One region of the Micromonospora sp. WMMD1274 genome, then DNA from elsewhere that is predicted to be linked to it. Evidence: riboswitches for the same ligand, from Rfam matches in the RefSeq annotation. Region 1 holds a riboswitch; the other holds the start of a gene.
What was found. A riboswitch is a leader RNA that binds a small molecule or an ion and turns the genes downstream of it on or off. The one in region 1 is predicted to bind cobalamin.

Region 1 (3,400 bases):
CCGTCGTCATCGACCTCCTTGAACGAGAACGGGACGGTGATCAGCCGGCCGTCGAACTCGGGAATGGCGATCTGGGTGGCCGAGTCCAGCGGGGTGACGCCGTCGTCGGAGGCCTCCCACCAGGCCTTCGTCGAGGTCAGCGCGAGTGCCTGCAGTACGGGGACGTCCAGTGTCCGGAGCCGTTCGACGTCCCACGACTCGTCGTCCCCGCCGGCGCCGACCGCGGCAGGTTTGGAGCCTCCGGCCGCGAGCACGGTGACGATGATCGCGTCGAGGGTGGCGAGTTCGTCGAACAGGTCGTCGGGGGCCGCGCGCAGCGACGATACGAAGATGGGGACGCCGGTGGCCTTACCGGTGGCGTCGACCGCATCGGCCAGGTCGCGGGCGAAGCTGTGGTTGCCGCTCACCTCATGGGCCCGGTAGTACACGATGCCGACGCGCGGCCGGTCGCCGGCCGCCTTACGGGATACCCCCCACTCGGGCAGCACTGCCGGGGGATCGAAGCCCTCGCCGGTCAGCAGCACGGTGTCGGATAGGAAGGCGTGCAGCTGCCGCAGGTTCTCCGGGCCGCCTTCGGCGAGGTAACGGTGAGCTTCGGCGCACACCCCGATCGGAGCTGTCGACAGTTCCATCAGGGCGGCGTTGGGCGTACGTTCACCGCCGAGCACCACGCAGGGACGGCCGGACGCGTGGACTAGCGCGGTGAGGTCGCGAACGTCCTCGGGTGATCCGAGCACACGCAGCACGACGAGATCCGCGTCGGCGACGAGCGCGTCGCGGCGCTCGTCGCTGGCCCGGGCGGGGTTCAGCCAGGAGTAGCCCGCGGCGCTGGCACGTGCCGAGAGCAGGTCGGTGTCCGAGGTCGACATCAGAGCGATACGGGTCATGCTTCTCCTTCCATGGGCGTAGGCATGCGCAGGTCGTGGACGGGCAGGCCAGCACCTAGGTGCTGGCGAACCAGCCGCTCGGCGCTGTCGGGGCCCACCGGGCCGTACCAGGTGCCGTCGGGATGCACCACGACCACCGGCCCGTGGTTGCACGGGAACAGGCAACCGGTCTGCGCCATGAGGACGTCGGCATCGGTGAGGCCCGCCGCCACGAGACAGCGGAGGATCTCTGAGTACGTCTTGTCCGCCCCATGGGCGCTGCACCGCGGGCCACGACAGACCAACAAGTGATGTCGGTACCGCGGCGGCCTCTCCCAGGCCGGTGACGAGAGCGGCGCCTCGCCGCCAGTGATGGTGCGCCCGCCGAGTTCGATCAGCGGCGGGTCAACCTGCTGTCGACGCCAGTGGCCGGCGACCCGCCCGATCCAGGATCGCGCATACGCACGCTCATCTGTGCTCACCGCCTCCAGCTGGATGGCGCGGACGCCGTCAGCGTGCAGTCGATTGAGCAGGTGGGTCAGCGTCGGTTCACCGCCTTGCAGAAAGGCCAGCTGAGCACCGGCGGCTTGCGCCCGCCGGTGCAACTGGTCGGTGCGGGCGGCGTCCTGCAGCAGCGTCGCAACATGGACGAGCACGCTCACGGCTGCCGCTGCCCCGTCGCACGGTCGGTGAGGTTGTACCGCTCGACGGCGGCTGAAGGTGCGCGCACGTGTTCCCCTTACGAGGTCGGGGGCTGTTTCGCGAAGCCCGGTCAGACCAGACGGCGGGTGCCGTGAGGGCCAGCAGGTCTTCGGACTCGGGATCGTCCGGACGGAGCGCCTTCCCAGACCGGTTGGTCCAGTGGCATCGTGTTCCGCCCGTCACCCACACCGCTGCGCGTCAGTCCCGGATTCGCACCGGGTTCCCTGGCTCATCGCTGAGTTCGACTGGCGAGAGGACCGTAGCAGCCCAGCCGTCGGGCAGGGAACCGCCGGATCCTGGCACCATGGCACCATGACCCCACGCACCCGACGTGACCGGTGTCCCGGCCTGCTGCGTCCGTGGATTGCCGAGGACGGCGCACTGATCCGCGTACGGTTGCCGGGGGGTACCCTTCCCACCGGCGCGCTCGTCGCTCTATCAAACGTGGCCGAGCAGCACGGCGACGGTGCGATACGTCTGACCAGCCGCGCCAACCTCCAGCTGCGGGGCTTTGACCACGACGGCGAGTTTCTGCCCGACCCGGTCGTTGGCGCGGTGATGGCCACGGGTCTGCTCCCAATGCCGTCCCACGAGCGGGTGCGCAACATCATGGTCTCGCCGCTGACCGGACGGGCCGGTGGACGGGCCGACCTGCGGCCGGTCGTGCGCCGACTGGATGAACTGGTGTGCGCCGAGGCCGGTCTCGCCGGGCTGCCCGGCCGATTCCTGTTCGTCCTCGACGACGGGCGCGGCGACGTCGCTGGACGCGACCTCGACCTCGGCCTGGTCGCCGTCGACGCCGACCGTGCCCAGATCCGCGCCAGCCGCTCGGCCTGGGGCGATGTGGTGACCCTCGACCGGGCCGCGCCGGCCCTGACGAGGCTCGCCGCTCGTTTCGTCGAGGCCGCCGGAACGCAGCGGGGGTCCCCGTGGCACGTTGACGAGCTGCCAGGAGGCGGCGAAACCCTGCTGGGCAACCGCATCGAGGCCCTCCCCGGCACCCGGGTGGCCACCGGCCCGCCGGCCCTTGGCAGGATCACTCAGGACGACGGGCGCCACGCGCTGCACCTCGCCGTGCCCGGCAGCGGCCTGGACCGGCGCCTGGTGAACGAGATTGCCGCCTGGGGCGCCCCGCACGTCGTCGTCACACCGTGGCGCACACTGATCGTGCCCGACCTGGAGAAAGCATGACCCTCGCCCCACCGACACGCCGCTACGATTACGTGACCGACGGCGCGCAGATCTACGTCGACTCGTTCGCGACCATCCGCGCCGAGGCCGACCTGTCGGGCATCCCGGTCAACGCGGAGAAGGTCGCGGTCCGGATGATCCACGCGTGCGGGCAGACCGACCTGGCTCGCGACCTGGTCATCCACCCGGCGCTGGTCGCCACGGCCCGCTCGGCGCTGCGGTCGGGCGCCCCGATCCTCACCGATGCCCACATGGTCGCCGCGGGCGTGACCCGGGCCCGACTGCCGCGCGACAACGAGGTCCGCTGCCTGCTGCGCGACCCGCGCGTCCCCGGCCTCGCCCAGGGCTGGTCGACCACGCGCTCGGCCGCCGCCGTCTCGCTGTGGGCCGAACACCTCCAAGGCGCCGTCGTCGCGTTCGGCAACGCGCCAACCGCGCTGTTCCACCTGCTGGAGATGCTGCGCGACGGCGCACCGCGGCCGGCGGCGGTCATCGGCACCCCGGTCGGCTTCATCGGGGCCGCTGAGGCCAAGCAGGCGCTGATCGACCTTGCCGGCGACGACCCGAACCTCGACGTGCCATACCTCGTCGTCACCGGCCGCCGCGGCGGCTCGGCGATGGCCGCCTCGGCCCTCAACGCC
Region 2 (3,400 bases), 5.7 Mb from region 1:
AGGTACGTGTTGACCTGGAGGAACTCCCCGGACATGGTCTCGCGCTTGAACAGGTTGGACACCTGCGGCTCGACGCACTCGTAGCACCCGGCGATGGACGCGATGGTGGCGGTCGGCGCGATCGCCACCAGCAGCGAGTTGCGCAGCCCGTGCGCGGCGATCCGCTCGCGCAGCGCCGCCCACCGCTGCGTCTGCGCCGGCTCCGCGCCCCACAGGTCCGGGTGCAGGTCACCCTTGGCGGCCCGGGTCTGCGGGTACGCCGGATGCGGGCCGAACTGCTCGGCCAGCCCGGCGGAGGTCTCCAGCGCGGTCAGCAGGATCTCCTCCTGCACGCGGGTGGACAGCTCCCGGGCCTGGGCCGAGTCGAACGGCAGGCGCAGCGTGAAGAACGCGTCCTGCAACCCCATCAACCCGAGCCCGACCGGCCGCCAGCGCGGGTTCGACGCCGCCGCCTGCTCGGCCGGGTAATAGTTGATGTCGATCACCCGGTCGAGGAAGACCACCGCCGTACGCACGGTGGCGCGCAGCCGCTCCCAGTCCACCCCGTCGGCGGTGACGTGGGCGCCGAGGTTCACCGAGCCGAGGTTGCACACGGCGGTCTCGGTGTCGTCGTTCACCTCCAGGATCTCCGTGCACAGGTTGGACAGGTGGATCACGTTGCCCGGCTCACCGGTCTGGTTGGACAGCCGGTTCGCGGCGTCCTTGAACGTCATCCAGCCGTTTCCGGTCTGCGCGAGCGTGCGCATCATCCGCCCGTACAGGTCCCGGGCCCGCACCGTGCGGACCGCGTTCTTCTCGGCCGCCCGGTACGCGGCGTCGAACGCCTCGCCGTACAGGTCGGGCAGCTCCGGGGCGTCCGACGGGTCGACCAGCGACCACTCGCCGTCGGCCTCGACCCGGCGCATGAACTCGTCCGGGATCCAGTTGGCCAGGTTGAGGTTGTGCGTACGCCGCGACTCCTCGCCGGTGTTGTCCCGCAGCTCCAGGAACTCCTCCACGTCCGGGTGCCACGGCTCCAGGTAGACGCAGGCCGCGCCTTTGCGCCGGCCGCCCTGGTTGACCGCGGCCACCCCGGCGTCGAGCGTCTTGAGGAACGGCACGATGCCGTTGGATCGGCCGTTGGTGCCCCGGATCAGCGCGCCCCGGCCGCGCACCCGCGACCAGGCGATGCCGATGCCGCCGGAGAACTTCGACAGCTTCGCCACCTGGTGGTACCGCTCGTAGATCGAGTCCAGCTCGTCGCGCGGCGAGTCGACCAGGAAGCACGACGACATCTGGGTGTGCCGGGTGCCGGAGTTGAACAGCGTGGGGGAGCTGGGCAGGTAGGCCAGACTGGACATCAGCCGGTAGAACCCGACCGCCTCGCCGGGGGTGCGGGACAGCCCGCAGGCCACCCGCAGCAGCCAGTACTGCGGCGTCTCCACCACCAGCCGGGTCTGGGGGTGCCGCAGCAGGTAGCGGTCGGCCACCGTGCGCAGTCCGAAGTACTCGAACCGCAGGTCGCCGTCCGGGTCCACGGCGTCGTCGAGCTTGCGGGCGTGCCGGGCCACGAACGCGGCCGTCTCGTCGCCGATCAGGCCCAGCCCGTGCGCGTACGCGATCGACTGGCTGAAGCTCGCCACGCCCTGGCCGCGGACCTCCTTGTCCACGTACGCGGCGAGCAGCCGCGCCGCCAGCTTCGAGTACTGCGGCTCCTCGCCGATCAGCTCCGCCGCGGTCTGGATCGACAACCGGTCCAGCTCGGCGGTGGTCGCCCCGTCGTAGAGCCCGCTTATCGTCTTGGTGGCCACCCGCAGCGGGTCCACCTCGTCCAGGTCGGCGACCCAGCGCTCGACCGCCCGGACGATCTTGTTGACGTCCACCGGCTCGGTGTCGCCGTCCCGCTTGCGTACCCGCATCGCCGGGCGGCGGGCCTCGGACCCGGCGGTCCCGGACGGGGGACTCTCCTGTACGACAGTCATGACCTCTCCTCGCTGTCACCGTCTGGAGACGGCGGGAGACGCCAACGGGCGCGGCACGGCCGGCCCGGCTGCTGGCGTCGGTCGTCCCGCGCGACCTCCGACCGCCGTACGCCGGAGGCGCACGGCGCGCTGGCAGGTCTTCGGACTCGCGGGCCCGACCGGGGTCGCCGGTCGCCTACCGGCCGTCGCTTCCCAGGCCGGTGGCCCAGTGCTGTTGACGGCTGTCGTTCCCACTCACCGCTGCGGGGCAGTCCCGGACTTCCACCGGGTTCCCTCTTGCCTCGGCCCGCCCCGAAGGGCTCGGCCGAACCAGCTGCGGCACCACCATATATGGCGGTGAGGGCTTGCGTGCAACACCAGATGTCGTGTCGGCGTGTCGGAATGATCTCACCGTCCACAGTGCCCACCCCCGATTCGGGCGCGGCCCGGCGGGCGCGATACTCGGCGGTATGGGGAATACCGGGCGCCGCTGGGCGTGGGTGGCGGTCCTGCTCGTCGGCGTCGGGCTCCACCTGCTGGTGCTGGAGACACTCGCCGGCACCGGGACCGTCACGTTCGTACCGGCGCTGATCGTGCTCGGCGCGTCCGTCGCACCCGCCACGTTCCTGGCCTTCGCCCAGGGGCGGCCGGCCCGCCGCCCGGTCCCCGGCTCCGTCGTCGGCGTCGCCGCGCTCCTCGGCGGTGTGATCGGCGTGGTCGCCGCCGGCTGGCTGGAGTACGGCACCCTGCACCGCCTCGGCGTCCTGCCGATGGCGCTCGTCGGCCTGGCCGAGGAGACCGCCAAGCTGATCGTGCCGGCCGGCATTCTGCTGCTGTGGCGGCGGCACCCGTCCCCGGCGCAGGGGCTGGTGATCGGCGTGGCCTCCGGCGCCGGGTTCGCCGCGCTGGAGACCATGGGCCACGCGTTCGCCGCGTTCGTCGGGTCGGAGGGCAACCTCGGCGCGGTCGAGCGGACGCTGCTGGTACGCGGTCTCACCGCGCCCGCCGCGCACCTGGCGTGGACCGGGCTGACCGCCGCCGCGCTGTTCACGTTCGCCGCCGCGCCCGGCGGCCGCAGACTGGCGGCGTTCCTGCTCACCTTCGCCGCCGCCGTCACGCTGCACACCTGCTGGGACACGTTCGGCACCCAGCCCGCGTACGTGTTCATCGGCGGCGTGTCACTGGGCTGGGTGCTGCTGCGCCTGCACCTGGACCGCGAGCGTCCGCCGGCGTCCGGGACGCCGCCGGCGTCGAACCGGGACCGGCCTCATGATCATCGCCAGTTCGCCGAGGTGGCGGGGTCGGAGCACTTCTGATGCCGCCACCTCGGCGTGATGGAGTCGATCAACCGGCCTGGGCATCGCCGACCCCCGGTGCGTCTCAGCCGGCGGCCAGCCGGACGCCGAGCGCGACGAAGGCGACAGCGCAGAGCCGGTCGACGCGCCGCGACCAGCGGCTGT

Region 2: another riboswitch for cobalamin. It lies ahead of ACN27D_RS29150 (ribonucleoside-diphosphate reductase subunit alpha); the one in region 1 lies ahead of ACN27D_RS01630 ((2Fe-2S) ferredoxin domain-containing protein).

Annotation. Positions count from the first base shown of each region.
Region 1 is NZ_JBMHMG010000001.1:439,087-442,486, forward strand. It holds gene cobN (cobaltochelatase subunit CobN) at 1-887, opposite strand, end outside; gene ACN27D_RS01630 ((2Fe-2S) ferredoxin domain-containing protein) at 884-1,528, opposite strand; cobalamin riboswitch at 1,652-1,833, opposite strand; gene ACN27D_RS01635 (sulfite reductase subunit beta) at 1,881-2,759, shown strand; gene ACN27D_RS01640 (precorrin-8X methylmutase) at 2,756-3,400, shown strand, end outside.
Region 2 is NZ_JBMHMG010000001.1:6,183,911-6,187,310, forward strand. It holds gene ACN27D_RS29150 (ribonucleoside-diphosphate reductase subunit alpha) at 1-1,961, opposite strand, end outside; cobalamin riboswitch at 2,076-2,291, opposite strand; gene ACN27D_RS29155 (PrsW family intramembrane metalloprotease) at 2,411-3,256, shown strand; gene ACN27D_RS29160 (LysE family translocator) at 3,321-3,400, opposite strand, start outside.